DNA from 2 places in the Shewanella sp. SM21 genome. Region 1 is predicted to be linked to the other one. Evidence: predicted binding sites of a transcription regulator. Region 1 holds the regulator's gene; the other holds the start of a gene.
What was found. Region 1 encodes MetJ, which represses methionine synthesis genes. Its sites were predicted from a motif close to TAGACGTCTAGACGTCTA; they were not measured.
Positions count from the first base shown of each region.

Region 2: metK (methionine adenosyltransferase) is a predicted target of MetJ. The motif match lies at 11,515-11,532, and genes of this name have one in related genera.

Region 1 covers NZ_JAKKRL010000016.1:86,152-101,315, reverse strand. The annotation lists gene L5L94_RS18785 (hypothetical protein) at 1-14, opposite strand, end outside; gene L5L94_RS18780 (SRPBCC family protein) at 262-744, shown strand; gene L5L94_RS18775 (pentapeptide repeat-containing protein) at 849-1,511, shown strand; gene phsA (thiosulfate reductase PhsA) at 1,943-4,225, shown strand; gene L5L94_RS18765 (4Fe-4S dicluster domain-containing protein) at 4,238-4,804, shown strand; gene nrfD (NrfD/PsrC family molybdoenzyme membrane anchor subunit) at 4,807-5,754, shown strand; gene L5L94_RS18755 (sulfite exporter TauE/SafE family protein) at 5,861-6,604, opposite strand; gene metJ (met regulon transcriptional regulator MetJ) at 6,739-7,053, opposite strand; gene metB (cystathionine gamma-synthase) at 7,266-8,429, shown strand; gene L5L94_RS18740 (bifunctional aspartate kinase/homoserine dehydrogenase II) at 8,441-10,834, shown strand; gene metF (methylenetetrahydrofolate reductase) at 11,052-11,939, shown strand; gene L5L94_RS18730 (methyl-accepting chemotaxis protein) at 11,996-13,897, opposite strand; gene slyA (transcriptional regulator SlyA) at 14,121-14,594, shown strand; gene L5L94_RS18720 (HlyD family secretion protein) at 14,603-15,164, shown strand, end outside.
Region 2 covers NZ_JAKKRL010000010.1:99,613-114,776, reverse strand. The annotation lists gene L5L94_RS14915 (aromatic amino acid transport family protein) at 1-562, shown strand, start outside; gene L5L94_RS14910 (GNAT family N-acetyltransferase) at 672-1,115, opposite strand; gene L5L94_RS14905 (hypothetical protein) at 1,329-1,625, shown strand; gene L5L94_RS14900 (dicarboxylate/amino acid:cation symporter) at 1,835-3,169, shown strand; gene L5L94_RS14895 (META domain-containing protein) at 3,241-3,657, opposite strand; gene L5L94_RS14890 (hypothetical protein) at 3,729-3,959, shown strand; gene L5L94_RS14885 (GGDEF domain-containing protein) at 3,996-5,012, opposite strand; gene L5L94_RS14880 (GNAT family N-acetyltransferase) at 5,181-5,723, shown strand; gene L5L94_RS14875 (hypothetical protein) at 5,785-6,135, shown strand; gene L5L94_RS14870 (GNAT family N-acetyltransferase) at 6,168-6,572, opposite strand; gene L5L94_RS14865 (TonB-dependent receptor domain-containing protein) at 6,732-9,146, shown strand; partial or broken gene L5L94_RS14860 (transposase) at 9,277-9,602, opposite strand; gene L5L94_RS14855 (hypothetical protein) at 9,680-10,165, opposite strand; gene metK (methionine adenosyltransferase) at 10,321-11,472, opposite strand; gene tkt (transketolase) at 11,918-13,912, shown strand; gene epd (erythrose-4-phosphate dehydrogenase) at 14,029-15,045, shown strand.

The DNA.
Region 1 (15,164 bases):
ACGGCTATTTGCATCGCTCTTTGCACAGATCTTTACACAGCCCTTTACACTGCTCTTTATATAGTTCTGTGGCTTGAATCTAGCGGGCATAAGGATTTGCAAGGGAATCACGCGCTAACACTCAGTGCTGAGCATGATGGAGGGTTGGTGTTCTGCGGACGAGCTAATATTGAAGGGCTGTATTTTAGCGCGCTGATGTGCGAGCTTATAACGTAGCTGCAGCCGACAAGACCATCAAGCCAAATATCCAATGGAGGGAATATGAGCACAAGTCAGCATGTACATAATGATAATCAACGAGAGCTAGTATTAGAGCGGATTATCGATGCGCCGCCAGAAAAGCTGTTCCGCGCGTGGACCGAGCCAGAACTCCTCAAAATTTGGTTTACGCCAAGGCCGTGGACTGTGGCTAGCGCGAGCTTAGATGTGCGTGCCGGTGGTTCAAATGTGATCGTGATGCGTAGCCCTGAGGGACAGGATTTCCCGAATCGTGGCGTGTATCTCGAGGTGGTTGAGAATGAGCGCATTGTATTTACCGATGCCTTTACTGAGGCTTGGGTGCCGTCCGATAAAGCCTTTATGACGGCAACTATTACTTTTGAACCTGTGGACGGCAAGACCAAGTACACTGCGCGGGTGCTGCATTGGAATAGCGAAGATAGGCAGAATCATGAGGATATGGGGTTTCATCAGGGTTGGTCTAAGGCGACCGATCAGCTTGAGGAACTCGTCGCGAGCATTTAGCCGGTGAGTCTCAAGCCTCGTATCAGAGAGTCAATAATAAGCAGTATCTAGCCCAATTGCCCTGCATATTTTATTGCTGGGGATTGGGCAGGATTAGAGGTGTTATGTCGTCACAGAAAGAAGTGCCTGTACTTAAACAATCAGTGCTTGCGCCATCCCAACTCGCGCAAAGCGCGGCTTTGCAGGGCAATAGTTTTTTATCAAAACAGTTCAATGGCTTGTCGGAATTAGCCCAAGATCTACAGGGCATCGAGTTCGAGGATTGTTGCTTTCAAGATTGCCATTTTAGCGAGAGCACTTTCCGTAAATGCAAGTTTATCGATTGCCGCTTTGTGCGTTGCAACTTAAGTTTAGTGAAAGTGCCCCAGTGTCAGTTCAGCGGGGTGGAGTTTGAAGAATGTAAGTTAGTCGGTATCGATTGGACCCGCGCCGCGTGGTCGCGTTTATCCTTTGCCGCGCCCTTTTCCTTTAAGCAATGCATCCTAAATGACTGCTCATTTTTAGGCTTGTCCCTCGATGAAATCATCATCGAAGAGTGCAAGGCCCACGATGTCGATTTTCGCGAGGGCAGTTTTAATCAAGCCAATTTCACCTACACGGATTTTAGTCATAGTCTGTTTGGCCGAACTCAATTATTGGAGGCGGATTTCAGCGAGGCATCCAATTACGATATCGACATTTTTAACAATAAAATCAAAGGCGCTAAGTTTAGCCGCGATGAAGCGATTCGGCTGCTCAACTGCCTCGATATAGAATTAATGGATTAAGGATTGTGGTAGGTTTTTACTCAGCTTTTTCACTCAGCATAGTGATGATCATCCCACGAGTGTTATCGCAATTTACTGAAATATCTGTTTGTTTTTGAAGCCGCCATTTGTCCCATCTGGCGGCTTTTTCTGTCCGTTTTTTAAGACCTATTGATCTTATTCACGTATTTCAAGGTCAGTCTTAGGTTTTAGTTGCGATAGATCACACCGAGCTTCCCCATGTGGTTTACCACAATATCCGCCTACCTCTTTCGGGATAACAATCTCTGTGGATGAGCAGTGTATTCAGCGGATGCTGGTATTTTGAAGATATGGCGGCGCTGTTTTTACGCTTTTATAACTAAAAAAGTAATCAAATCAGTGAGCAAATCTCTGCTCGATGGCGCCATAAATGGCGACTGACGGGTGGGATGAGCGTGATGGAGGTAACCATGATTGAGCTTAATAGGCGAACCTTTTTAAAGGGAGCAGGAGCGAGCAGCGCCACGTGTGCGCTGGCCAGTCTGCTGCCGGGCAGCTTAGCGGCATTAGAGAATAAGCAGCTAAAGGGCATGGGCAAAGACATTGCCAGTATTTGTGAAATGTGTTCGACTCGCTGCCCGATTTCGGCGCGGGTGATTGAAGGCAAAAACGTCTTCATTAGTGGCAATAAGGCCGCTAAATCCTTTGGCGGTAAAGTGTGTGCCCGTGGCGGCGCAGGCCATAGTTTATTGTACGATCCACAGCGTATCGTTAAACCGTTAAAGCGGGTCGGTGAGCGCGGCGAAGGCAAATGGGCTGAGATCAGTTGGGATGAGGCTTATAAATTAATCGCTGAAAACCTCAATAAAATCAAAAAAGAACATGGCCCAGAAGCCGTGGCATTCTCGTCAAAATCTGGCTCACAAGAAAAGCATTTGTTTCACCTTGCGACCGCCTTTGGTAGTCCAAATACCTTTACCCACGCGTCGACTTGCCCAGGTGGTTATGAAATTGCCGCTAAGGCTATTTTTGGCACTAAGGTCAAACGTGATTTAAGTAATTCTAAATACATCATTAACTTCGGCCATAACCTGTACGAAGGCATCAATATGTCCGAAACCCGCGGCATGATGGCGGCGCAAATGGATAAAGGTGCCAAGCTGGTGGTGTTCGAGCCAAGATTCTCCATTGTGGCCGACAAGGCCGATGAATGGTATGCCATTCGCCCCGGTACCGACGTGGCCGTCGCCTTGGCGTTATGCCATGTATTGATTGAAGATAATCTTTACGACAAGGCATTTGTCGCGCGTTATGTGGAAGGTTTCGAAGCCTTTGCCGCCGAAGTGAAAGCCTATACCCCTGAATGGGCTGAAACCATCTCCGATGTGCCTGCCAAAGACATCCGTCGTATCGCCCACGAATATGCCGCTAAAGCACCCCATGCTGTGGTCGATTTTGGTCACAGAGCCACCTTTACCACCGAAGAGTTTGAGATGCGCCGCGCCCTTTACGCCGCTAACGTCTTGATTGGTAACATCGAGCGTAAGGGCGGGATTTATATCGGCCAGAAACCCGGTGATTACAACAAGCTTGCCGGTGAAGCGGTTGCGCCCGTATTGGCAAAACCTGGCGTGAAAGACATGCCAAAACCAGCAGCGAAACGTATCGATCAGGTGGAAGAACAGTACGCCATGATGTGGACATCGGGCGGCGTTTACCAAACTATTCTCGATGCCACCTTAAGCGCTGTTCCTTACCAGTTACACGGCTGGGTGATGTCACGCACTAACCCAATGCAAACCATGACAGACAGAGCGCGCGTTGTTGAAGCGATGAAAAAGCTCGACTTTATCGCCGTGTGTGATGTGTATATCAGCGAAACCGCCGCCTATGCGGACGTGATTTTACCTGAGTCAACTTATCTTGAACGTGATGAAGAAATTGCTGATAAGTCAGGTAAAAATCCGGCCTATTATGTGCGCCAACGGGTCGTTGAAACCTTAGGTGATACTAAGCCTTCTTGGCAGATCTTTAAGGATGTGGGTGTGGCTATGGGCCTTGGCGAGTTCTATCCATGGGAAAACATGGAAACCCTGCAAATGCTGCAGGTGAACCGCGACACTGACCTGCTGCGCCGGATCAAAGACGAAGGTTTTGTGAGCTTCGGTAAGCCAATTATGTTGTGCGAGCCTAAGATGGTTGCCGAGTTTATTAAGGCATACCCCAATGCGCGACCTGCCGATGAAGACGGCACTTACGCCAGCGCACTGACCTTTAAAACCCCGAGTGGCAAGATTGAACTCACTTCCGCGAAAGTCGAAGCCATGGCACCGGGCCGTGGGGTGATCAAGTTCCGCGAAGTGAATCTTAAAAAAGCAGATGAGCTGTACTTTATCCAAGGCAAAGTGGCGGTGCACACCAATGGCGCCACCCACAATGTGCCTATGCTCGCTAACCTGATGTCGGATAACGCTGTGTGGGTTCACCCCGTTACTGCGGGCAAGTTAGGGATCAGCAATGGCGACCCAATCCGCCTAACCAGCAGTGTTGGCACAGAAGAAGGCCATGCCTTAGTCACGCCGGGTATTCGCCAAGATACTGTGTTTGCTTACATGGGCTTTGGTTCTAAAAACAAAGAGTTGGTCAGAGCAACGGGCAAAGGTATCCACTGCGGTAACTTACTGCCGCACGTTACTGCTCCTGTGTGTGGCATGACAGTGCACACCACGGGCGTCACGCTGGCAAAGCGCTAATCGGAGGCTTAAATGAATAAACGATATGTAATGGTGCACGACGAGAATAAGTGCATCGGCTGCCAAGCTTGTAACGTGGCGTGTCGCAGTGAAAATGGCGTACCCGAAGGCGTAACTCGTCTGCAAGTGCGTGTGGAAGGCCCCTTTGGTGAGATGCCCAATCTGCATTTCAAATATCACAGGGTATCTTGCCAGCAATGTGAAGATGCACCCTGCGTTAAAGTGTGCCCAACAGGCGCGGCCTATGTGGGTGAAGATGGCATTATCTCTATCCATACCGAGAAGTGTGTCGGTTGTATGTACTGTGTGGCAGCGTGCCCTTATAAAGTGCGCTTTATGAACCCAGAAACCAAGGCCGCGGATAAGTGTAACTTCTGTAAAGACAGTCGTTTAGCACGGGGCGAAGAGCCAGCGTGTGTGACTGTGTGTCCAACCGATGCCTTAGTGTTTGGTGATGCCAATGATCCAAGCAGTGAAGTGGCCATCATGCTCAACACTAAAATCACTTACCAAGATAAAACCCATTTGGGTACTAAACCTAGGGTATATCGCGTTCCTACCAAAAGAGGGGGGATTTGATTATGAACAATACTTGGGGCGACATGGCGCAATATGATCCTGTCACTTGGCACTGGGTCATCGCCGTTTACCTGTTTATGGCGGGGTTATCCGCGGGCAGTTTACTGATTGGCATTGGTTTGCGCTGGGCGAATAAGGAACTCAGCGCGGGAGCTGAAAGCAGCATTCTTAAGGCGGCAGCCATTATTGGGCCTGTAGCAATTAGCTTAGGTCTAGCTTGCTTAGTGTTTGACTTAACCAAACCATTCCACTTCTGGTTGATCTTAATTCACTATAACTTCCAGTCTGTGATGGCAATCGGGGTACTGGCGCTGCTGGCGTATTCTCCCTTAGCTTTTGCGTACGCCATTATTGTGCTGCGGGATGACTTACCAAAATGGGGGTTGGGTTTCCTAACACCTATCGCTAAGTTACTTATGCCATTTCGAAAGCTGATTGAAGTATTGTTGTTTGTCCTCGCCATTGGCGTAGGGGCTTACACTGGCTTCTTAATTTCGGCGATGAATGCTTATCCTATGCTCAACACTGCGGTACTGCCTGCGCTGTTTTTAGTGTCAGGTCTATCGGCGGGCGCTGCGGCAAATGCGGTACTGGCTTTGCTGATGTTTAAGACTGACAGCCACGACAAAACTTTAGTGAAGATGCACGGTTTAGAATTGCCTGTGATGGCGATTGAAATTCTGTTCCTGTTCATGTTGTTCTGCGCCTTGTACTTCAAGGGCGGCGCGGCGGCTGCGGCCTTAGCATCGTTAACGTCTGGGCTATGGGCAAGCGTGTTCTGGATAGGTGTTGTCGGAATTGGCTTTGGTATTCCATTGCTGTTTATGCTGTTACCCGCCGCGACTCGCCACACTAAGGGGGCGATGATCATGGTGGCTTGTGCGAGCTTAACGGGCGTACTCGCCTTAAGACACTTTATTGTGTACGCAGGGCAAAGCTATTTAAGCTGAGTGTAAGCTGGCTTTACATATTGATAGATAAAGAAAAAGCACTGGCAATGTCAGTGCTTTTTTATTGTTTGAATCGTGAGAAGGTTTGCCAGTATAAGCAGGACGCTTATTGGGGTAATAACTCGATAACCGACTTCACCGTTAGCACTAAAGCGCTGATACTGCACAGGACTAATGTCGCCATCTTTGTCTTCTCTTTATCGACACGGCCCACTAATCGTCCTGCGACTAAGTAACCTAAAATCACAGAGGGGAGCAGCATCAACGACAGCCACAGATGTTTTAATTCTAATAAGCCAGTGATCGCTAAAATGATCAATGCAATCATGGAGCTAAAAATGAAGAAGGCCGACAGGGCTGCGCGAAACTGCGAGGCATCTTTGCCTGCCAACAAAATCGCCATCGGCGGGCCACCAATCGCGGCGATATTGCCGAAGATCCCTGAAACCACGCCTGCACCGAAGAGGGTTTTCTTATTCACTGGCAGGCTGAATTTATACAGGCTGAGGATCACTGCGACAGTCACAATGGCGGCGATGGATAAACCGAGTATAGGTTGAGGCGCAAACAGCAATAAACTCGCGCCGATAAAACCGCCGGGCACGCGACCTATGAGCGCATATTGCAAGCCATTGAATTCTAAGTGACCGCGTTCACGCACTAAGGTCAGCAGGGCGATGGAGAAACCCATAGCAATAACAGGCGCAGGTACAAGTTGTGGATCGACGATATACAGCAAAGGACTGGCGACAACCGCAAGCCCAAACCCAATCAGACTTTGGGTTAATGCGCCCAGAAACACGACCAGCGAGGCTAAGGCGAGTGTCTGTGGATCTATCATAGAAAACATAGGATTTCCTATATCCCAAACCAACTCAAGATGGTGAAATTTAAAGTTTGAAGTCGCTTGGGTATAAACAAAAAGGGATCGTTAACGATCCCTATTGATGAGCACTGTGATATGACTTGGAAAGCGACGAGTCGCTATTCCATGTCTTCCCACTCGATTCCCATTTGATCCATCAACAACTTGGCTTCGGCGGGAATGCTGTCTGGGTTATCTTTTGACAGATCGTCATCGTTGGGCAATGGCTGGCCAGTGTAGGCGTGCAAAAATGCCTCACACAACAGCTCGCTGTTGGTGGCGTGACGCAAATTATTGACCTGACGACGAGTACGTTCGTCCGTGAGGACCTTAAGCACTTTGAGCGGAATAGACACAGTAATTTTTTTTACTTGTTCATTCTTCTTGCCATGTTCAGCATAGGGGCTGATGTATTCCCCATTCCATTCAGTCATTGACTCACCTGTTATAACGCTAAATTCGGGGCAGATTTTAAACCCTTACAAAGAACAGTCAAATTATTGCTACTATTTCTTTGTGATTGCAAACAGATTTCTTTATGTTCAGACGTCTAAACGTCTTCACGCCTATTGACGATGGCGTTGGGCTTAGGTACATTTAGACGTCCAGACATCTCTATCAGTCTATCGAATTTAGGAGTCCACCCATGGCAGAGCGTCAATTAGCCACACTGGCAGTGCGTCAGGGTATCGAAAGCGATACTCAATATGGCGCAGTTGTGCCACCGATTTATTTGTCGACTAATTACGCCTTCGATGGTCATAAAAATCCCCGCGAATTCGATTACAGTCGTTCAGGCAACCCAACTCGCTGCATTTTAGGTGAAGCATTAGCCCAATTAGAAAAGGGCGCCACTGGCATAGTGACGTGCACTGGCATGGCGGCCATCACCTTAGTGACCACTTTGCTCGGCCCTGATGACCTATTAGTTGTGCCCCATGATTGCTATGGTGGTTCCTACCGTTTATTTACCAACTTGGCGAAGAAAGGCCAGTTTAAGCTCATTGTGGTCGACCAAACCGACAGCCAAGCGTTAGCCGCCGCTATTGCGCAGAATCCCAAGATGGTGTGGCTCGAAACCCCATCGAACCCGTTATTGCGTGTGGTAGATATCGAAGCCATTGCTAAGGCGAGCCATGGGGTCGGCGCGCTGGTGGTGGTCGATAACACTTTTTTATCGCCAATATTGCAACAACCCCTATTGTTAGGCGCGGATATCGTTATCCACTCCACCACTAAATATATCAATGGTCACAGCGATGTGGTCGGCGGCGCTGTGGTCGCCAAAGACGCGCAAATCGGCGAAAGCTTACATTGGTGGTCGAACACTCTAGGCTTAACGGGCTCAGCCTTCGACAGTTATCTGACCCTGCGTGGCCTGCGTACCTTAGCGGTGCGTATTCGCGAGCATCAAGCCAATGCCCAGCGTATTATTGAGGTATTAACCCAAAGCCCTGTGGTGAGCAAAGTCTATTACCCCGGTCTTGCGGATCACCCTGGTCACGCCATTGCGGCCAAGCAACAACAGGGCTTTGGCGCTATGCTGAGCTTTGAGCTCAAAGGCGGCGAGGCCGAAGTGGTGGCCTTTTTAGGTGCACTCAGCTTATTTAGCGTGGCGGAAAGTTTAGGTGGCGTTGAAAGTTTAGTGGCAGTGCCCGCCACTATGACCCACAGAGCCATGGAGCCGCAGGCGCGTTTCGAGGCTGGTATTAAGGACACCCTATTGCGTCTATCGGTGGGTATTGAAGATGCCGCCGATTTAGTTGCAGATATTCAAGCAGGATTAGCCGCCGTTGCGGCTTGTCAGTAGAGGAATAATAGATGGCACGTTGTCACTTACATAAATTTGGTGGCTCCAGTTTAGCGGATGCCGATTGTTATCGTCGAGTCGCCCATATCCTGTTAACCCACGGTCATAGTGATGATCTCGTGGTGGTCTCTGCGGCGGGTAAGAGCACGAATTTCCTGTATAAATTATTAGCGCTGCGTGATGCGGGTCAGCTATGGCAAGAAGAATTACAAGTGCTGATCAGTTACCAACAGGGGTTGATTGAGCAGTTGTTGTCGAATGAACAAGCCCGCGATCTGCGTGAGCGTTTGGCCACTGATAAAGCGCAACTGATCAGCTTGTTGTCCTTAGATGAGCGCAACGAATACCAAATTAACCATGTGGTGAGCTTTGGCGAACGTTGGTCGGCACGTTTAATGGCGGCGCTGCTGCGCGAATCTGGCGTGGCGGCAAGCCATGTGGATGCCTGTTCAATTTTAGTGGCCGATGAAGCCGCTGTGCCACAAATTCGGGTACAAGAATCCCGCGCTAAAGTACAAGCCCTATTAGCCGCGCATCCCAATGAACGCTTAGTGATCACAGGTTTTATCTGCGCTAACGAGCGTGGCGATACCTTGTTACTTGGCCGTAATGGTTCAGATTTTAGCGCTAGCCTGATTGCTAGTCTCGCCGATATCGAGCGCGTGACCATTTGGACCGATGTGGAAGGGGTGTTCAACGCCGATCCTAATAAAATCAACGATGCCAAGTTACTGAAAAGCATGTCACTTGCCGAAGCCGATCGCCTAGCGCGTTTAGGCTCGCCAGTATTACATTCGCGCACTCTGCAGCCTTTGTTTAATACCGAAGTGAGTTTAGCGGTACGCTCAAGTTATGCATCCCACACCGACTTTACCTTAATCGCACCCCACAGTTCGTCGGCGAGCGCGCCTGTGGTGACTAACCTCAATGCAGTTGTCCTGTTCGGCTTTAAACTCACAGGGGAGTTAACTCGTTTATTAGATTTATTGATTGCCGCGGGTTTAACGCCATTGGCCCATTGGACCTCTGCCCATCAAAGGGTTGAACTTGCCTATACCGCTGAGAATCAAAAACAAGTTCAAAGATTACTCGATGCTGAGGCAGAAGCATTAGGGATCAGCGAGCAGCAGATCAACACAGATTTTGGTTTAGTCGCATTAGTAAGTGCCGACGCCGAACATTATCGCCGCAGCTTCGCGCGTTTACTGAGCCGTGATGCTAAACCTTTGTTCAGTGGCGATTTAAGTTTAGTGACGTTAGTGCCCCAGTCACAGGTGAATCTGTTAACCCAAAAAGTTCACCGTCGCTGCGCTGGCCCGCGTAAACGCATTGGCGTCCTGCTGCTCGGTGTGGGTAATATCGGTGAGGCTTGGATCGATCTGTTTAAGTCGGTTTCACCCTCACTAGACCATGAACTCGAAGCCAGTGTTGAGTTAGTCGGTTTAGTCAGTTCGAGTAAAGCCTTGATTAAATCCACTGGGATTAATCTTGCCGCGTGGCAAACAGAGTTTAATACTGAAGCAACGCCTTGGCAGTATGAACATTTATTCGAGCAATTAGAGCAAGTTAATTGCGATGAGCTGGTGGCCTTAGATATCAGTGCCAGCGCCAGTTTGACGCTGCAATATCCAGAACTGTTCGAGCGTGGCATCCATGTGGTGAGCGCGAATAAACTTGCGGGCTCGGGTCCACTGCCTTTCTATCGAGAGTTAAAGCAGCAACTGGGTAATCGTCGTTTGTTTTGGCGCTATAACGCCAGCTGTGGCGCTGGTTTACCTATCCAACATGCGCTAAATGATCTGCGTAACAGCGGTGATAGCGTTGAAGCGGTGGGCGGGATTTTCTCCGGCACCTTGTGTTGGTTGTTTGAGAAATACGATACTAGTAAGCCATTTTCAGAATTAGTGATTGAAGCCAGAGGCTTAGGTATTACTGAACCCGATCCTCGCGACGATCTCTCCGGCCGCGATATGCAGCGTAAACTGCTTATCTTAGCCCGTGAGATTGGCCTTGAAATCGAGCTTGAAGATATTGAACTGCGTTCACTCGTGCCAGCCGCTTTGGCGGATATTCCCTTAGATCAATTTCTCACCCGCATTGCCGAGTTAGATGCCGATCTGCTGCAACAGTATGGTGCGGCGGCGGAGCAAAATAAGGTGCTCAGATATGTGGCATCCTTAGACAACAGCGGCCCAGAGCTCAAGGCCGAGGTGGGTTTGCAGTGGATTGATACCCATCACCCTTACGCCAACTTAACCCCTGGTGATAATGTGTTTGTGATCCGCAGTGTCTTCTACCAAGGTAATCCGCTGATCATCCGTGGACCGGGCGCTGGACGCGAAGTGACCGCGGCGGCAGTGCAGTCGGATCTGACTCAGATCTGTCGCGATCTGCTGCAGGAATAACGCAATATCAAGCCTCTTAAAGGACTCATTCGAGTCCTTTTTTATTGGCTAGAATAAATCTATCGAATTAACCGAGATTAAATGCGGTTTAGGGACATTTTTGGGCTTGACTTACATCTCAGTTTCTCTAGTATATGGACATATAGACGTCCAAACGTCCATTTGAACTAATTCATACTAGCAAAGAGTAGCGCCAAGGGCGGTTGAGGAAATACACATGGCTTTTCATCACGCACAACATTCACAATCGCTGAACCAGAGCTTGTCTGAGCTTAATGGCGATATTAATGTTTCTTTTGAGTTTTTCCCGCCATCGACCCCCGAAATGGAACAGATACTGTGGAACTCTATCCGTCGTTTAGAGCCGCTGAATCCTAAGTTTGTGTCTGTGACTTACGGTGCTAACTCTGGTGTTCGCGACCGCACCCATGGCGTGATTGAACGTATCCAACAGGAAACCGACCTCGTTGCCGCGCCGCACTTAACCTTAGTGGATGCCAGCGATGAAGAGTTATTAGAACTGGCTAAGCATTACTGGAAGTCGGGCATTCGTGACATAGTGGCACTGCGGGGTGATTTACCTGCGGGCAGCCCAAAGCCAACCCGTTTTGCGGTCGATTTAGTGCGTTTACTGCGCTCTGTGGCTGACTTTGATATTTCAGTTGCGGCCTATCCAGAAGTGCATCCCGATGCGAGTAATGCACAGGCGGATTTGATCAACCTCAAGCGCAAGATTGATGCGGGCGCCAGCCGTGCTATTACCCAATTTTTCTTCGATGTGGAATCTTACCTGCGTTTTCGTGATCGCTGCGTTGCCGCCGGTATCGACGTTGAAATTGTGCCGGGCATTTTACCTGTGACTAACTTTACCCAGCTAAAACGTTTCGCGGGCATGACCAATGTGTCGTTACCGAATTGGTTACATAAGCAATTCGACGGCCTAGAAAACGATGCGGGTACACGCCAATTGGTGGGGGCAAACGTGGCCATCGACATGGTGAAAGTGCTGTCCCGCGAAGGCGTGAAGGATTTCCATTTTTACACCTTAAATCGCGCCGAATTGACCTACGCGATTTGCCACACTTTAGGCGTGCGTCCTAAATAAAACCTTATAAAATAAGCTAATAAAAACGCCGCAGAGAATGCGGCGTTTTGTTTTGTTTAAATTCTAAATTGAGCTAATAAAGTTGTTAAACGGGCTGCGAGTTGGGCAAGTTCATCGCCAGCGCGTGCAGTTTGTACCGCACTATCTGTCGCATTGGTCGCAATATCATTGATGTTATTAACATTTTTATTAATTTCTGCCGAAACCGCACATTGCTCATTTGCAGCGCTGGCGATCTGGATATTCATCTGGCTAATGGTGGAAACCGCATGGGTAATGGCTTCGAGTGCTTCACCCGCTTGGTGAACTTGGGATACACAGCTTTGGGTGGTGCGGGTGCTGGTTTCCATCGCATTGACTGTAGACTTAGCTTTATGCTGAAGCGCTTCGATCATCTGCTGAATTTCCGTCGTAGATGCTTGAGTGCGGCTCGCCAGAGTGCGTACTTCATCGGCAACGACCGCAAATCCTCGACCTTGTTCTCCCGCCCTTGCGGCTTCAATTGCCGCATTGAGTGCGAGTAAATTAGTTTGGTCGGCAATATTACGGATAACCACAAGTACAGAATCGATTTCAGCGGTATTACGCTCTAATTCATTGATTTCACTCGCTGCTGTGGCTATTTCCTCGGCCAGTATGGCGATAGTGCTTACCACTTTTTGTACAACCAATTTGCCTTGTTCGGTTGAGTCATTGGCATGATTGGCGGCATCGGCCGCATCGGTAGCGTTATGGGCAACTTCTTGTACTGTTGCGGCCATTTCATTCATTGCGGTGGCAACTTGCTCAGTTTCGAGGTGCTGACGACTCGCCATCTTCTGGGTTTCCCGCGTAATGCTCGACATTTCTTCAGCAGAGGTGGCGAGCAGGCTTGTTGAGTCGGCTACGTGAGAAACTGTGTTGTGGATTTTTTCTACAAAGCGGTTGAATGCCATTGATAATTCAGCAATTTCATCCTTACCTTTTATCGCGATTCTGCGGGTTAAATCGCCTTCACCTTCAGCGATATCATTCATGGCTTGGGTGGTTTCAGCGATAGGGCGAGTAATCCCTTTGGCAATAAACCAAGCAATGGCAGTTCCAATGACCAGAGCCACTAAACCGATAAGGATCAACTTAAGGCGAATATCCGCTATCGCTTGTTCTGAATGGGTTCTATCTATCGCAATATCGAGTACGCCAAACACGTTTCCTGAGTAATCTTTTATGGCGTGGCGATACAGGGCGTAGGTTTTGTTATTTAAGGAAATAGTGCGTATGACTTCATGGCCTTGCATGACGTTATTGAGTTCATCTGTCGCTTGGGTATCAGGCGTGAATGTAGCGCCAAATAACTTGTACCCTGAACCATCTGGCAAGATGAGGGCAATTTCTGCTTGATAGGCTTGTTTAAAATTATCAAAAAAGGGTTGACCGAAGGACATGCCAAACTCAACTGAGCCAGTGTGTTGTCCGTTGTAAGTCATTGGAACTAAACCACGAATACCTAATCCTTCCACTCCATATTCCAAGCCATAAAGAGGGCGCTTTTGGCTATTTGTTTCAACTATGGTCTTGCGTATGCTGGTGAGATCATCGCCAAATTTTTCGGGACGATGCAAGCGTAGAAAAGAAGTGGCAGGTGGCCTATGAAATTGGAATTGCTGAACCGCAAAATCGCGCTTTAGTTGAGTAAATATAGGTAAGGTACGGGCGGTGAGTTCATCACGTTCACCTGTTGCAAAGGTGCTTTGAACTTCTGGCGTGAGTGAGATGATGGTTGCCATTGCTTCGGCTAATTTGCCCGATGAGGCTATCTCGGCAACAGCGGTTTCATAGATCTTATGGAGTTCTCTTTGCTCGGATTCTGCAACTTGGCGACTGAATTCAGAGAGAACGAGCGGCATGATAAAGCTCATTACTGTTAACAGTAATAGACAGATCCCAATAACGATCCTCGTACTAATTTTTAGATTTATCAAAACAGCCTCCAATTCATGTGCAAATCAACTCAATTTATCCGTTTGATATTATAGAGATACAACTTGATAAGATTTGAGAGGGCGCGAACCTTTTTAAGTTATTTATTCCCTCTTACGCTCGTTTCGTGCCCTTGGACACAGATCTATTTGTGACCTAAATATTTACTTAGCCTGCTAACTAAGTATAATGATTAGCACGCTAACTAAGTGGGTGAGCAAGATGCAAAAAGAATTAGAGCGACTAAAAGAGTTATCACTGGCGGAGCATTTAGGTCGTCTGCATCGACTGTGGCGTACCGTGGCCGATGTTGAGCTAGCACCTTTAGGATTAACTCATCCCCGTTGGACTGCCCTATGGAAACTGTTGCGTTTAGGCGACAGTGTTAGCCAAAAAGTGTTGGCCGATGCCTTAGAAATTGAATTGGCTTCGCTAATGCGCACCTTAGGGCAATTAGAAGAGCAAGGTCTAGTCGAGCGTCATTGTTGTGACAAAGATAAGCGAGCAAGAATTGTGAGCCTGACGCCAGCGGGATTAGATGTTTTAAAGCAAATGGAAGCGCGGATTATTCAAGTGCGCCGTGAGTTATTAGGCGGGATCAGTGCCGAAGAGTTGAGCGAATTTGAACGCATTATTAGCCTGATCAGCGACAACGCCAGCGCCAAATTAACCAAGGTTACAGACACCCTTTTGTGAGAAAGAAGATGACACCGGATCAACAGTTTGCCCGTTTAGTAAAATTTGCCATGTTTGGCTTTGTGATGGTTTTTGGCTATTTCATGCTGGCCGACACTATGATGCCATTGACGCCTCAAGCCATGGCGACCCGTGTAGTGACTAAAGTGACACCGCAGATCAGCGGTAAAATCCAGACCATAGCCGTGACCAATAACCAAACGGTTGCCAAGGGCGATTTGTTGTTCCAAGTTGATCCCGCACCCTATGAGTTAGCGGTATCGCAAGCTAAATTGGCCTTAGAGCAAGCCCGTCAAGATAATGCTGAGTTAGATGCCTCGCTACTGGCCGCTAAGGCCGAGGTCAATGCCAATAAAACCACCTCACAACAAAAACGCAGCGAGGCTAAACGTCTCGATGCCTTGTATGCCACCCATGGCGTATCGCAGCAGCAAAAGGAGCTAGCCGATAGCGATGCCGCAGCTGCTGAAGCCAATTTGCTTGCCGCCAATGCGCGTTTAGAAAAACTCAAAGTGAGTCGTGGCAGTTATGGCGAAGAGAATCTTAAAGTGCGTCAGGCGCAAAACCATT
Region 2 (15,164 bases), on a different contig from region 1:
TTCTCGCAAAGCTGATGTTATTTTACGTAATACTTCCATGATGTTAGTGGGCTTTGTGATGTTGTTTGTGTTCTCTTGTGTGTTGTCATTATCACCAGCACAATTGGCCGAAGCGAAAGCTCAGAATCTGCCGATTTTGTCTTATCTCGCCAACGTGCATTCAAGTGGTTTTGTGAGCTACTTTGGTCCATTAATTGCCTTTATCGCAATTGTGTCTTCTTTCTTTGGCCATTACATGGGCGCGACAGAAGGCATGAAGGGGATTATTGTTAAGCAGTTAGACACGAATAAAAAAGGCATTTCAGAGCAAAAAATCAACAAATTTATTCTGGTGTTTATGTTTGTGACGATTTGGGCCGTGGCAATCAAAAACCCAAGTATTTTGAATATGATTGAAGCTTTAGGTGGCCCAATTATCGCGGCTATCCTGTACTTGATGCCTATGTACGCTGTATACAAAGTGCCAGCATTAAAAGCGCACCGTGGTCGCATCAGCAATATCTTCGTGGTTATAGCGGGTTTATTGGCAATGACGGCTATTCTGTTTGGTTTCTTTCGTTAAGTTTTAATCTTAGTAGGAACGCGGTTTGAATGTGAATCGTGAGTCGTAAAAAGAAAAGGATCGTGCCATTGGCCCGATCCTTTTTTATTACGTATAACATTTGAATCGCTTATTTTTCTTCGTACATTAAGTAGTAACTCTGCTTCATCCCTAACGCTTGATAGGTCTGCTGTGCGGCGAGGTTTTCTTGCTCGACATATAAACGGAAGCTTGCGGCACCGCCATTGGCTTCGGCCAGTTGTTTGACTTCGCTGTAGAGTTTGGCATAGATGCCTTGGCGACGATTTTTCGGGCGAATATACACACTCTGGATCCAGTAATAATCCTTGGCGCGCCAATCGCTCCATTCAAATGTCACCATGAGCGAGCCGACTAGCTCACCTGCGATTTCAGCGACCAGGTAAAACCCTTTTTGCGGGCTCTCAAGTAGCGTGCCCACACCTCGAGTCAGTGTCGCTTCATCTAAGGCTAGGCCTTCGGTTTCTTGGGCCATGGCCTGATTAAACTGCACTAAGGCGATTAGGTCTTGAGCCTTAGCTTTACGAATCAACATACTACAACTCCTAGGCGGTTATTTGGCAATACCGCTCTTGTTTAGTAAACAACATTTTGTGATTCACTTTAGCATGGAACGACGAGGGATAACGAGTTTGGCAGTGGCAGGTTAGGCACTGATATTATTTATTGCTGTGGATATTTGTACGACTAAAGTCTTATCTGCTAGGCTTATCTCTAGTGTCCTTTCGCTGAACTAAGTGAGTTAATGATGGGATTTATTAAGTCTACTCGCCGCTATAAACTTAAGATTTTACCCGTCTATGATATTGCTGCTGATGAACAGATAAATCATCGTCTGCATTTTATTTTAACGCTGTTGAGCTTTGGTTTATGGGGTTTAGTTTGGTGGTGGTTAGTCTTAAAAGCTAACGGTAAGTCCGACTTTATTTTCAGTGGTTTTGATGACGATTATTGGAGTTATTTGATTGAGCGTGAGCAACCGCCTGCGTCGCTTTATCGTCAGCAAATAGCACCAAAAAAAGTCACAGAATATTTTGATGCTTAAGCAGGAAAACTAACATTTCAGCGGCCAATTTAACAAAGTTGGTTTGGTTAATATTACTGATTTTAAGGCGGTTTAGCTCAACGTGACCCAGATCATCCCTCGATTAAAACCCCTCTGCTAGACTCGGCGATTGCCCCATTTAGACTGAGAAACTAGCGTGCTAGTTTTGGTCTTTGCCCCATCATAGTTTTGAATTCAAGGTTATCAATATGACAAAACAAAAGTCGTCAGCATTAGGCCGTGTTTGGTCTCGCTGGATGTCAGTGCCGCTGTGGCTGCAAATTGTTATCGGTATGGTGCTAGGTATTTTAGTGGGCATCATCTTCGGCGAGCAAGCGACTCACTTAAAGCCGATAGGCACCTTGTTTGTTAATTCCATTAAGATGCTGATTGTGCCATTGGTGTTTTGCTCACTGATTGTGGGCGTCACTTCGATGCAGGATACGAACAAGATGGGGCGTATTGGTTTTAAATCTTTTGCGTTTTATCTCTTTACCACGGCTATCGCGATCACTATCGGTTTAATTGTCGGTTATGTTCTTCAACCCGGTGCTGGTTTAGGTTTGTCATTGGCAGATGGCGCGGCTCAAACTGCCAAAGAAATACCTTCTTTAGTCGATACTTTGATCGACATAGTACCGACGAACCCTATTGCGGCTTTAGCAAGCGGGCAAATTTTGCAAGTTATAGTATTTGCGATTGTTTTAGGTATCGCCTTAGTGCTGATTGGCGAGCATGGAAAACCTGCAATTAAAGTGTTCGAAAGTTTAGCTGAGGCCATGTATAAAATGGCCGACATGGTGATGAAGCTCGCACCCTACGGTGTATTTGGTCTAATGGCTTGGGTAGCGGGGGAGTATGGGATTGATATGCTCTGGCCACTGATCAAAGTCATTATTGCTGTGTACCTTGGCTGTATTATTCATGTGATTGGATTCTATAGTTTGTTACTGCGCGGATTTGCGAAGTTAAGCCCGCTGCAGTTTTTTAAAGGGATTAGCAATGCCATGTTAGTGGCGTTTACCACGTCGAGCTCTGCAGGCACGCTCCCTGTGAGTATGAAGTGTGCGAGTGAAAATTTGGGAGTTCATAAGAAGATCTCTAGCTTCGTGTTACCGCTAGGCACCACAATCAATATGGATGGCACAGCGTTATACCAAGGGGTCACAGTACTGTTTGTGGCACAGGCGTTTGGTATCGACCTGACTGTCGTCGATTATCTCACCATTATTTTAACGGCGACGTTGGCCTCTATTGGTACTGCGGGTGTGCCCGGTGCGGGTTTAGTGATGTTGACTTTAGTACTCACAACCGTAGGGCTTCCCTTAGAAGGAGTGGCATTGATTGCGGGAATTGACCGTATTTTAGATATGGTGCGTACTGTGGTAAACGTCTCCGGTGACTTAGTGGCGACGACTGTTATTGCAAAGTCTGAAGATGAGCTGGATATGGCGCATTATAATGCCGACATAGATCAAAGCGCCGTAATAGCCGAACAGAATATCGCCCTCGAAATTGCAGCGGCTAAGAGTGTCAAAGCATAGGGACCTTTTATTGCTGGTTCGTTAACTAAAAAACCGCCATTGGCGGTTTTTTATGCTGACAAGTTTTATGGTTACTTCATTTGGCTTAACACTAACACTGGCTTGTCGTCGCTGTTAAGTAAGGTAAGTCGGCCTTGCACTAATTTTGCTTTGGTAACTAATGGCATAGCTTGCATCACTTTGTGCTCTTGCTGCATTAGGGCATCCACACAGGCTTTCATTGTGCTACCGGCAGGAGATAGCTTAAGCTCTTCGCCTTGCTGAGTATATTGACCGAAAAAGTTATTGCAGCTGTTGTTGCCATGTAATTTACCTTCGGCCTCAAAGGTGATTTGCGCTGGGCTGTAATCGATAGTCGGTTGGCCTTGGACCATTTCAATGTGCCAGCGGCCTTCTAATGGAATGGTATCATTTGGGGCTATATCGGCACTTTGGCAGGCGGTGATGCCTAAGAGTAATGCACCTAAGATGAATGTTTGTTTTAACATCGTTGCGGTTCCTTTTTCCATGATTATGGCCATAGTGTGACAAGTTTTTCGTAAGATCTAAAGGGGTTTATATGACAGGCTCATTTAAAAGTACTCTGAATTTGTTGAAGTTTTTACATCGGTTAGGTGTATTGATGCTAGTTTGTGGACTTGGGTTTTATATGTTGACGCAATGGAGTCTAGAGATAAGCGGCATGTTATTGATCTCAAGTCTGATTGGTTTAGGGTTGGTCTTAATGTCGCCCTATCCTGTGGTGCTGTTTATACAATGGGCGAAGCGCCAAGATGAGCATTCTAAGTAATTTTGTACTGCCTAATTAAGCTTAAATTTCATTAAATCAAAGCGCCGCCGAATCTGCGGCGGGATTATCGTATAAGCTTGAGTCTATAGCGGGCTTAACTGGCGTGTCTTCAACCTCTGGCTTTGGTGGTTGCATTGAATCGAGTTTACCCCGCGCAAGTTCCATCATGGGCGCGAGTTTGGCGCTGGATTCTGGAGTGAAGAAACTGTAACTCGCATCGAGTTTAAGCTGGTGGTTTTGTTGTTCTAGCTGTTTTTCTACCCGCTTCATAATATGCTGAATATCCCGCTCACCATCGACAAAGGCCAGTACCACAAATTGCGTGGTGTTGTAGTGGGCGGCAACGTCGGCGGTCCGTATCGTATCTTGGATCAACTTGCCTAATAGCCTGTGGTGATTATCTTCGAGGGGGATGGGCGTGTTATCCGGACTCAGTAATTCAAAAAAGATGATGCCTGCATGGGCACCAAAGCGGCGGCCTAAATTGAGCTGTCTTGGCGCCATCATCAAAAAACCATAATGATTGAGCATGCCGGTTTCTTGGTCGCGCATCGAAAGGGATTCAATGCGATGGTTCTGGCACAGCAGAGATAATTCCTGTTGCAGCAATATCTGAAACGGTTCGAGCATAGCGGCATTGGCTAGTGGATCTGCCATATGTGGGTTGAGTACGCACAGGGCGCCAAATTGGCTGCCATCGGGCCAAGCTATTGGGCGCGAGAGAATGTGCTGAATGCCATCAAAATCCCGTGGTAAATCATCCAACATAAAGCTGCCGAGGTTTTGATATAAACCGTCGGGTTGGCTATTTTGTATCTGTTTAAAAAGTTCGAGTTCTGCGGAGTACAAAGTACCTGCGGTAAATTGTGGTGTTTCAGTGATTGCGCTGACAATGATCTCAAATCCTGCGCTGGTCTTTTGGAATATAAAAACCGTGTTAGTGTTGTAATAGCTGTTGATTAGCTCACATTGGTGCATCCAGCGAGTGAGATTCACTTGTTGATTGTCGCTATCAAGTAAACTCAAGTTGGGATTAATGGTTTCGGGCAACATACAAACGCCTAACTAGGGCTAAATATTCATTAAGTTTGGGAAATAAAAGGGGATTTAGCAAATCAAGGCACTAAATAATACCTTGTTCTAGCTGTGTCTATTAATCCAACCGAGTATACTGACGGCCTTAAATTGGGCCTAAAGCCAAGATGATGCCGTGAGAACACTGTGAAGATTAGATTAGCCTTACCCCAAGATGTTGATTTATTAGCGATGCTAGAGAAAAAACATCTCAATGACGAACTAGCTTCCGCCAATATGGGACTGCAAGGGCAAGCTTTTTCCCACAGTGAATTGAGCGAATTAGTGCAGCATCATTGGGTCGTAGTGGCGCAGGTTGAGCAGCAGATCGTCGGTTATGTGATTGCCGGCCGTTGGGGATTTTTCGAACATTGGCCCATTTATCGCACTTTGTTGAATCGTTTGCCGCAACTCGATTGGGATGGACCAAAATTAACTAAGACTAACTCATGCCAATACGGGCCGATTTGGGTGCAGCAAGCCTACCGTGGACAAGGGATTTTTGAGGCATTAGTCAGTGAAATTCGTCGCCAAGTTGCCCCGCATTTTAGCTATATGTTGACCTTTATCGCCGAAGATAATGAACGTTCCTTTGCCGCTCACTCGGGTAAAGCGCACATGCAGGTTGTGGATTTTTTCACCGTTTCGGCAAGAGATTATTATTTAATGGCGGCAAAGACCCAAGCTTAGTTGTTCAACGATAAGAATTAAGGGTTAAATCTCTACTGATATCAATAACGGAGATAAATACATGCGTGTGCAATTTGTTGAGTCATTATTAACGACTTATGCCAAGGTCAATTTATCGGCTTGGGACAGCTTGAGGTTAGTCTTATCAGAATGCGCTCACCATGAGTATGAGGCGAGGGGATTTGAAGTCGAGTTTTTATCTGACTTAGGTGCATTGCAACATTATTGGGTACAAGTGGGAGATATTTGGCTCGATTGTGGCCGAATCAATGCCTATTCGACGGTGATTACGCGACTGACCGATAAGGAACTTAGCCGTGTAAACTCCAAGAGCGCGTTAGAATGCGCTATTTTATCCCAAGAGCAGATTGGTCTACTGTGCATGCAAAACGCCCATTTCGACCATTGCTAAGGGCGCTTATTCTGCCTCAACCACCTTTTTGATCAATACTTCTTCATCAGAAAGATGCGCTGAGGGGTAGTGGTGACTGTGCCTATGATCTCAAACCCTTGTTTTTCATAAAATACAGGGGCTTGAATCGATAAGGTATCCACTTGAGCTACCAAGCAACCCCGTTGTTTCGCCTCTGCTTCAGCAAGCGCCATCAGTTTACGCCCAAGCCCTGTGCCTCTGGTTTGGTCATCAACCCAGACAACATTGATTAAGAAGTTTTTATAGATAGTTCGGCCACCCACACCACCAATCAACTTGCCAGCTTCATCACGTGCAATGACAGTCAAAGGTACTGATTTCTCTGGTCCTAAGAGCCCAGCATTATATTGCCGAACGCCGTCTACCAGCGCATCCACAATCGCGGTATTTTCTTCACTCATAACTTCAAATTTCATGTCAAAAACTCTTTCTTGAATGTGATTACTTTACAAAACGTAAATGTTATGTCTGTTGCATTCAACTTTTGATTGATCTCACTAATGTTAATCATTATCATTCGCGAAATCATTTATAGGTTACATTTGTAAACTAAGTTTACTAAACAGGAGAGGTTTATGTTATTTCGTCAAACTTGCTTGGCAGTTGCCATTACCGCTGTATTTGCGGGTAATTTTGTCCAAGCCGAAGAGGCTCCCGACAGAAAAATGGAAGTTATGGTTGTTACTGCCTCTGGATATGAACAGAAATTGGTTGATGCACCTGCCAGTATTTCTGTTATCACCCAAGAAGATTTGATGATAAAACCTTATACCACTCTCCTAGATGCAGTGCGTGACTTGGAAGGGGTTGATATTGGTGAAACCCGTGATAAAACAGGGCAAGGTACCATCAGTCTACGCGGTATGGGATCTGACTATACCTTAATCCTTGTCGATGGTAAGCGTCAGAATAACCATGGTGATATTTATCCAAACAGTTTTGGTGGCAATCAATTTGGTCATGTACCACCACTTGATGCTATTGATCGAATTGAAGTTATTCGTGGGCCAGCATCAACGTTATACGGTGCAGATGCTCTAGGTGGTGTGGTGAACATCATCACTAAAAAAGTGGGCGACGAATGGTCTGGCTCTATCACTCACAGCCGAACTCATCAAACCAATGATGCCTATGGTGAAGATATCACTACCGATTTCAGCGTGATGGGTCCCCTCATTAAAGGCGTTCTTGGGTTATCGATTCATGGCAGTATTTATGATCGAATGGGGTCTACACCAGAGTATGCACCAGTAGATTATCCCAATGGAGAAGTACGCACTCGTTCACTCGGTTTTGGTGGTGGCGGTAAAACCGTCGATAACGAAAATCATATGTTAGGTGGGAGTTTAAGTTGGACACTAAATGAACATCACAAAATTTGGTTTGATTTAGATTCCTCATCTCAAGATTATGATAATACACCACTGATCAATGATAACGGTGAACGAGAGTATCCGCTTGGTACTGTTGATAATATCGATAGTCTCTGGATTGCCAGTAACTTCTGCAAAGGCGGCGTAGGTTCCCGTGAGGCTGCTTGTCTAGCCAGCGGTGGTGAATGGGCAAGACGATCAAATCCGCGAGCGGGTTACAGCGAGACTCAAAAATTTACCCGTGATGCTTGGGCATTAACCCATGAAGGTGCTTGGGATTTTGGTACAAGCTTTGTGTCACTATCCTATGTAGACACACAAAATAATGGCCGCACACTGCCATTTACCACTGCTGAACGAGTATTACTACTGCAGATGATTGATGGTAAAGGGGATTACACCGGCATGACTGAAGCCGAACGTAAAGCGATTGCTGAATCCACTTTCCTGCCTAGACCTAAACGCGAAATGGCAAGTAATCAATATACGCTTGATATGAAACTCGATATTCCATTTGAAGCTGCAGGAAATCATGTCGCAGTGACGGGTGCGCAGGTGATTCGTGGTGAGTTGAAAGACGGTGTATTTGGTATGGAAGAAGGTACGCCGGGCGCAGTACAAGAACATAATATGTGGTCTGTTTTTGCTGAAGATACATGGAGCATGACTTCTGATTTATCTGTTACTGCGGGTTTACGTCATGATGATCATGAAATATTTGGCAACCAACTCAGTCCACGTCTATACGGCGTTTACACCATTAATAATGAGTGGACTGTAAAGGGTGGGGTGAGCACAGGTTTTAAAACACCTAAAACCACACAATTGTATGATGGTGTCGTTGGCTTTGGTGGCCAAGGAACCTCACCGCAATTTGGTAACCCAGATCTCGAAGCTGAAACCAGTGTGTCCAGCGAAGTCGCCCTGTATTGGTCTCATCCAGATGGCCATAATTTTAACGTCACTATCTTTAAAAATGATTTTGACGATAAGATTGCTTCACAACCCTGTGGTAAAGGTACGAGCATAGAATGTTCCGATGCGGGTGAATATGCTGATTTAGGTTATGCAGTCAGTAGCAAAACAGTCAACATAGATAAAGTTACTATTCAAGGTGCTGAGCTCGCGGGACGTTGGGAAATTCTAGATGCCTTAACGTTAAATGCTAATTATACCTACACAGATAGCGAGCAGAAAAGCGGTGCAGAGCAAGGCCGTCCACTCGGCAACAGTGCCAAGCATATGGCAAACGCGACATTAAAATGGGAGTTGACCGACTCATTTAACGTATTCTTGACCTCAGAATACCGTGCTAAACGTTATCGCTCTTGGGATATCATTAATGATGCTGCACTTTACTATAAGGGTTATAACGTGTTCCATCTTGGTGGTTCTTATCAGGCGAGTGAGTTTGTCACCTTCAACATGCGAGTAAATAACTTGTTTGATAAAGATTTTACTTCATACGATATTGTCTTCACCGAATGTAGTGACACTAGCACCACTTGTGTCTCTGACGACAATGGCCAAAATGGATACACAGCATCTTACGTTGATGATTTTAATAACAAAGATAAGGCCCGTAACTTCTGGGTTGGTATGAATGTACGTTTCTAAACGAATACCCTGTGCATTAGCCATTATTTGATATTCATGGGCGATAGATAAAACTGAGAGTTACCCGTTTGATAAAGGTATCCACTATCAATTAAACAATAGGGTAACTCTCATTACTCATTACTCATTACTCATTACTCAGTGCACCTGCACTGTGCTGGTGAGTCCGCACTATCGAGCCATCAATAAAAAACCATTCCGTGTCAGCAAGGTTCGCTAAGGTTTTGAGTAAATAGGCCTGAATGTCTTTTTAGACTATAAATAAAACCGTCTAAAGACCGTACTCCAATGGCTCAACTCTTTGGGTAAATCTTGCCAAGGGATACCTGTTAGAAGGCGGTAAAGAATGCCTTCGAATGTTTGTCTATGTTCAGGTTTATCATAAACACGGCCTGTGCTTTTCATTAAATGAAATAGTGTTTCCCAGCGTGCATTGGTTAGCATCAGTATTGGCATGCTGTCTAAAAATTATCCTCGAAAGCTCAATAGACCCTAGATGAAGTCAGAAAAATTAAAGGTGCTAGCGTATAAGCCTAAAGAATCAGCCATTGCCCGTTTGGGTAAGTACCAATATAACCAAAGGGGATTCTTCCACAGAGATACCAAGATAGGCGTTCACTCGTAAAGGCTGAAAGTTTAACGTCAGCTAGGAGCAGTGTTGCGAGCGTATTAGCGTCATCGGATGTCAGCGCGCATATTTCTGCAACGGGAATAATTTTCCAAGTGGCGAGGTAAGCTGACTTAGAAATGTCATCGACTTCGCTGTCAGAAATCCAAGCATGCACATCATTTACTACTGCCTTTGTTTTTAACGAATTTGCCAAGTCATGATCAGTTACACACAGGCTTTCATAGTGGATTTCGTAAGGTGTTTCAAAAAAGGCTTCAGGATCGGATTCAAGAAAAGCGGCGATCTCCTCTAATGTGCCGTATGTCTTTGCTGTTTCCTCTGGCAGACCTACGTTGGCTGCCCATGCACAAGATTGAAGTTGCTGTAATAAGATGGCGTTATCGGTCATGGGGTCTGTGCACTCTAATAGTCTATGTATATGCTGCTTTTTATCTTGCCATATTTGTCTTAGCATTATTAATCTAACTAAATGTCAGACATAAAAAAACCGCTGGGTAGCGGTTTTTCATGGGTCTTAAGTGTAAAAATTGAAATGAATTAAGATTATAGACCCGCGTCAGCGCGCAATATTTCGGCTTTATCAGTCGCTTCCCATGGGAATTCGCTGCGACCAAAGTGGCCATAAGCGGCGGTCGCTTGATAAATTGGACGTGCTAAATCTAGCATGGCCGTTAAACCGTATGGGCGCAGTTCAAAGTGTTGACGTACTAACTTGATCAGCACTTCTTCAGATACTTTACCTGTACCGAAGGTCTCGATGCTGATAGAGGTCGGCTCTGCCACACCAATAGCGTAAGACACTTGGATTTCACAGCGATCAGCAAGACCTGCTGCAACGATGTTTTTTGCCACATAACGGGCAGCATATGCCGCGCTACGATCCACTTTTGATGGATCTTTACCAGAGAACGCGCCACCACCATGACGGGCCATGCCGCCGTAGGTGTCAACGATGATCTTACGACCGGTTAAGCCGCAATCACCTACTGGACCACCGATAACAAAACGGCCAGTTGGGTTGATAAAGAACTTAGTATCTTTGTTTAACCATTGAGCCGGTAATACTGGCTTGATGATGGTTTCCATCACGCCTTCAATTAAGTCGGCTTGTGAAACGTCATCTCTGTGCTGAGTCGATAACACGACTGCATCGATACCGACAATTTTGCCATCATCATAGGCAAAAGTGACTTGGCTTTTCGCATCTGGGCGTAACCAAGGTAGCGTGCCATTTTTACGCACTTCAGACTGACGTTTCACTAATGCGTGAGCATAGGTGATAGGTGCAGGCATCAGAATGTCGGTTTCGTTGTTAGCATAGCCAAACATTAACCCTTGATCGCCAGCACCTTGCTCTGCAGGGTCTGCGCGGTCTACACCTTGATTAATGTCGGGTGATTGCTTACCAATGGCGTTTAATACTGCGCACGAGTCTGCATCAAACCCCATATCTGAATGGGTATAACCAATTTCACGCACCGTTTTACGGGTGATTTCTTCAATATCAACCCAGGCAGAGGTAGTTACTTCACCACCTACTAATACCATGCCGGTTTTGACATAAGTTTCACACGCTACGCGTGCTTTTGGATCTTGAGCCAGAATTGCATCTAGCACAGCATCAGAAATCTGATCTGCAATCTTATCGGGATGACCTTCTGAGACCGACTCAGAAGTAAACAAGTGCTTTGCCATAGTAGGAAAATCTCGTCGTTAGCATTCAAACGTGTAGAAGCATCTACATCTAGACGGCTATTTTAGTTTAAATCCGATTGCCGATCACCCCCGATAATAAAAAATCCTCTCAGATTGTGACCTGAAAACGACTACGCTCAGTCATAAATAGGTTATTTTTCTTATATTTCATAGTATTAAGTTTGCTATGTTTTTGAGAAATTTATTTCTCCATTACAAGTGATCCTTGCTATGCCCTCTCAAGTAAACGCGAGCAAAGTGACTGGCTTGTTTCTGCGACTTGTATACCCAAGCGACCTGAATCCTGCATCTTCAGGTTGTTTGGGTATATATTCGGCCATCTTTTGCTGAGTGAATGGTAATTTTAGTTTGCGTCACACTGGCATGTAGGGGAAAATATGCATCCAAATTGCCCGCTAGACCCCACAAACAAGCAGGAGAGAGCATGTCTTCCCGTAAAGTACTCGCAAACGCAATCCGTGCGTTAAGTATGGATGCAGTTCAAAAAGCAAATTCAGGCCATCCCGGCGCCCCAATGGGTATGGCAGATATTGCTGAAGTGCTGTGGAATGATTTCCTTAAGCACAACCCGAACAATCCGAAATGGGTAGATAGAGATCGTTTTATCCTCTCTAACGGTCACGGTTCAATGCTGATTTACTCTTTACTTCACCTGACTGGTTATGAATTACCAATTGAAGAGCTAAAACAGTTCCGTCAATTGCATTCTAAAACACCGGGTCACCCAGAATACGGTTACACACCAGGTGTTGAAACCACAACGGGTCCACTCGGTGCGGGCATCAGCAACGCTGTCGGTATGGCGATTGCTGAGAAAACCTTAGCGGCACAGTTTAACCGTGATGGTCACGATATCGTTGATCACTATACTTACTGCTTCCTCGGCGATGGCTGTTTGATGGAAGGTATTTCCCACGAAGCCTGTTCATTAGCCGGTACTTTAGGTTTAGGTAAACTGGTCGCATTTTGGGATGATAACGGTATTTCTATCGATGGCCATGTTGAAGGCTGGTTTACCGATGATACGCCAAAACGTTTTGAAGCTTACGGCTGGCATGTGATTACCGGTGTTGACGGTCACGATAGCGCGGCAATCCGTGCTGCTATCGAAGCGGCGAAAGCGGTGACTGATAAACCAACAATGATTTGCTGCAAAACCATTATCGGTTTTGGTTCCCCCAACAAATCTGGCAGCCACGATTGTCACGGCGCGCCACTAGGCGATGCAGAAATCGCAGCCGCCCGTGAATTCCTTGGCTGGCCACATGCACCATTTGAAATCCCTGCTGACGTTTATGCGGGTTGGGATGCCAAAGAAGCAGGTGCTGCCCGTGAAGCGGCGTGGAACGAGAAGTTTGCAGCATATCGCGCAGCTCACCCAGAACTGGCTGCTGAATATGAGCGTCGCGTTCTGAAAGGTGAATTACCGGCTGATTTCGAAGAAAAAGCGCAGGCATTCGTGCAAGCATCACAGGACAAAGCCGAAGGCATTGCGAGCCGTAAAGCCTCACAAAATGCTATCGGTGCATTTGGCGCTATGTTGCCTGAACTGTTAGGCGGCTCTGCTGACTTAGCGGGTTCTAACTTGACACTGTGGTCAGGTTCTAAAGGTATTCAAGACGACCCAGCTGGTAACTACATTTACTACGGCGTGCGTGAATTCGGCATGAGTGGCATTATGAACGGTGCTTCGCTGCATGGTGGTTTCATCAATTACGGCGCAACGTTCATGATGTTCATGGAATATGCTCGTAACGCAGTGCGTATGTCGGCACTGATGGGCATTCAAAACATCTTCGTTTATACCCATGACTCTATCGGTCAAGGTGAAGATGGCCCAACGCATCAGCCAGTTGAGCAATTAGCTAACCTGCGTATGACGCCAAATATGGCCGTATGGCGTCCATGTGATGCGGCAGAAACGGCAGTTTCTTGGAAAGCTGCGATTGAGCGCCGTAATGCACCTACGTCACTGATCTTCAGCCGTCAAAACCTGAAAGCTCAAGCGCGTACCGCTGAGCAATTAGCTAATGTGGCTAAAGGTGCTTATGTACTGCAAGACTGTGCGGGTACACCAGAACTGATCCTGATCGCAACTGGTAGCGAAGTACAATTGGCAATGGATGCAGCCGCTGCACTGACTGAGCAAGGCAAACACGTTCGCGTAGTCTCTATGCCATCGACAACTGAGTTCGATAAGCAAGATGCTGCTTATAAAGAATCTGTATTACCACGTGCTGTGACTAAACGTGTGGCTATTGAAGCGGCGCATACCGATTTCTGGTACAAGTATGTCGGTTTTGAAGGCACAGTTGTGGGCATGACCACATTTGGTGAGTCTGCACCGGGTAACGTGCTATTGAATCACTTCGGTTTCACCGTTGAAAATGTGCTGAATGCTGCAAAATCATTGGGCTAATGGCTCAAGGGATTAGATTCAATACAAAAGGTTAAACTTTTTAAGTGTTAATCTGTATAATGCGGCCTGCAATCGTTTGCAGGCCGTTTTTGTATTAAGAGGAAATTGAGACCTCAATGATCCGAGTCGCTATCAATGGTTATGGCCGTATCGGCCGCTCTATTCTCCGAGCTTTATATGAGTCTGGAAAACGGCAGCAAATGCAGATTGTCGCGATTAATGAATTAGCTAAACCTGAAGCCATTATTCATCTGACCCAGTACGACACCACCCACGGTCGGTTTGCGCACAAAGTGAAGCTTGTTGATGATCATATGCTGATTGGCGACGATGCGATAAAAATTCTCCACGAGCCCGATCCGGCAAAACTCCCTTGGCACGAGATGGACATAGATATTGTCTATGAAGCCACAGGCGTATTAGTCGATCGTCAAAGCTGCGAAGCCCATATTCACGCCGGCGCTAAACAAGTGCTGATAAGTCATCCATCCTCAGCTGATGTCGATGGCACGATTGTCTATGGGGTGAACCACGATTTACTCCGCGCCGAACACACTGTGGTGTCCAACGCTTCTTGCACCACTAACTGTATCGTGCCTGTGATCGATGTGCTCGATCGCCACTTTGGCGTTAAAAGCGGTGCCATTACCACTATCCATTCGGCGATGAACGATCAGCAAGTGATTGATGCTTACCATGATGATTTGCGTCGAACCCGTGCTGCTGGTCAATCGATTATCCCTGTCGACACTAAACTTGCCCGCGGCATTGAGCGGATCTTGCCGCACATGAAAAATAAGTTTGAAGCGATTTCGGTGCGCGTGCCCACCATCAACGTGACCGCCATCGATTTGTCCGTGACCTTAGAAAAAACCGTCGATATTGCCACAGTCAATCAGGTGCTGGAATCTGCCGCCAATGGGCGATTTAACGGCATCTTAGGCTATACTGATGAGCCCTTAGTCTCATGTGATTTCAACCATGATCCGCGCTCCAGTATTGTCGATGGTACCCAGACCCGCGTGAGCGCCGGTCAGTTGGTGAAGTTACTCCTGTGGTGCGATAACGAGTGGGGTTTTGCCAATCGTATGTTAGATACGAGTTTGGCGATGATCGCGGCCAAGCGAGGCTGATAAAAGTAGATTATTCACTTGTGGGTCACTGAATTTATGCCAATTCGACGGGATGTCGAGCGCCGAGCGGCAGTCAATTCATACCGGCTATAGTGTGAAACAGTTTGTTTTTTGATTAT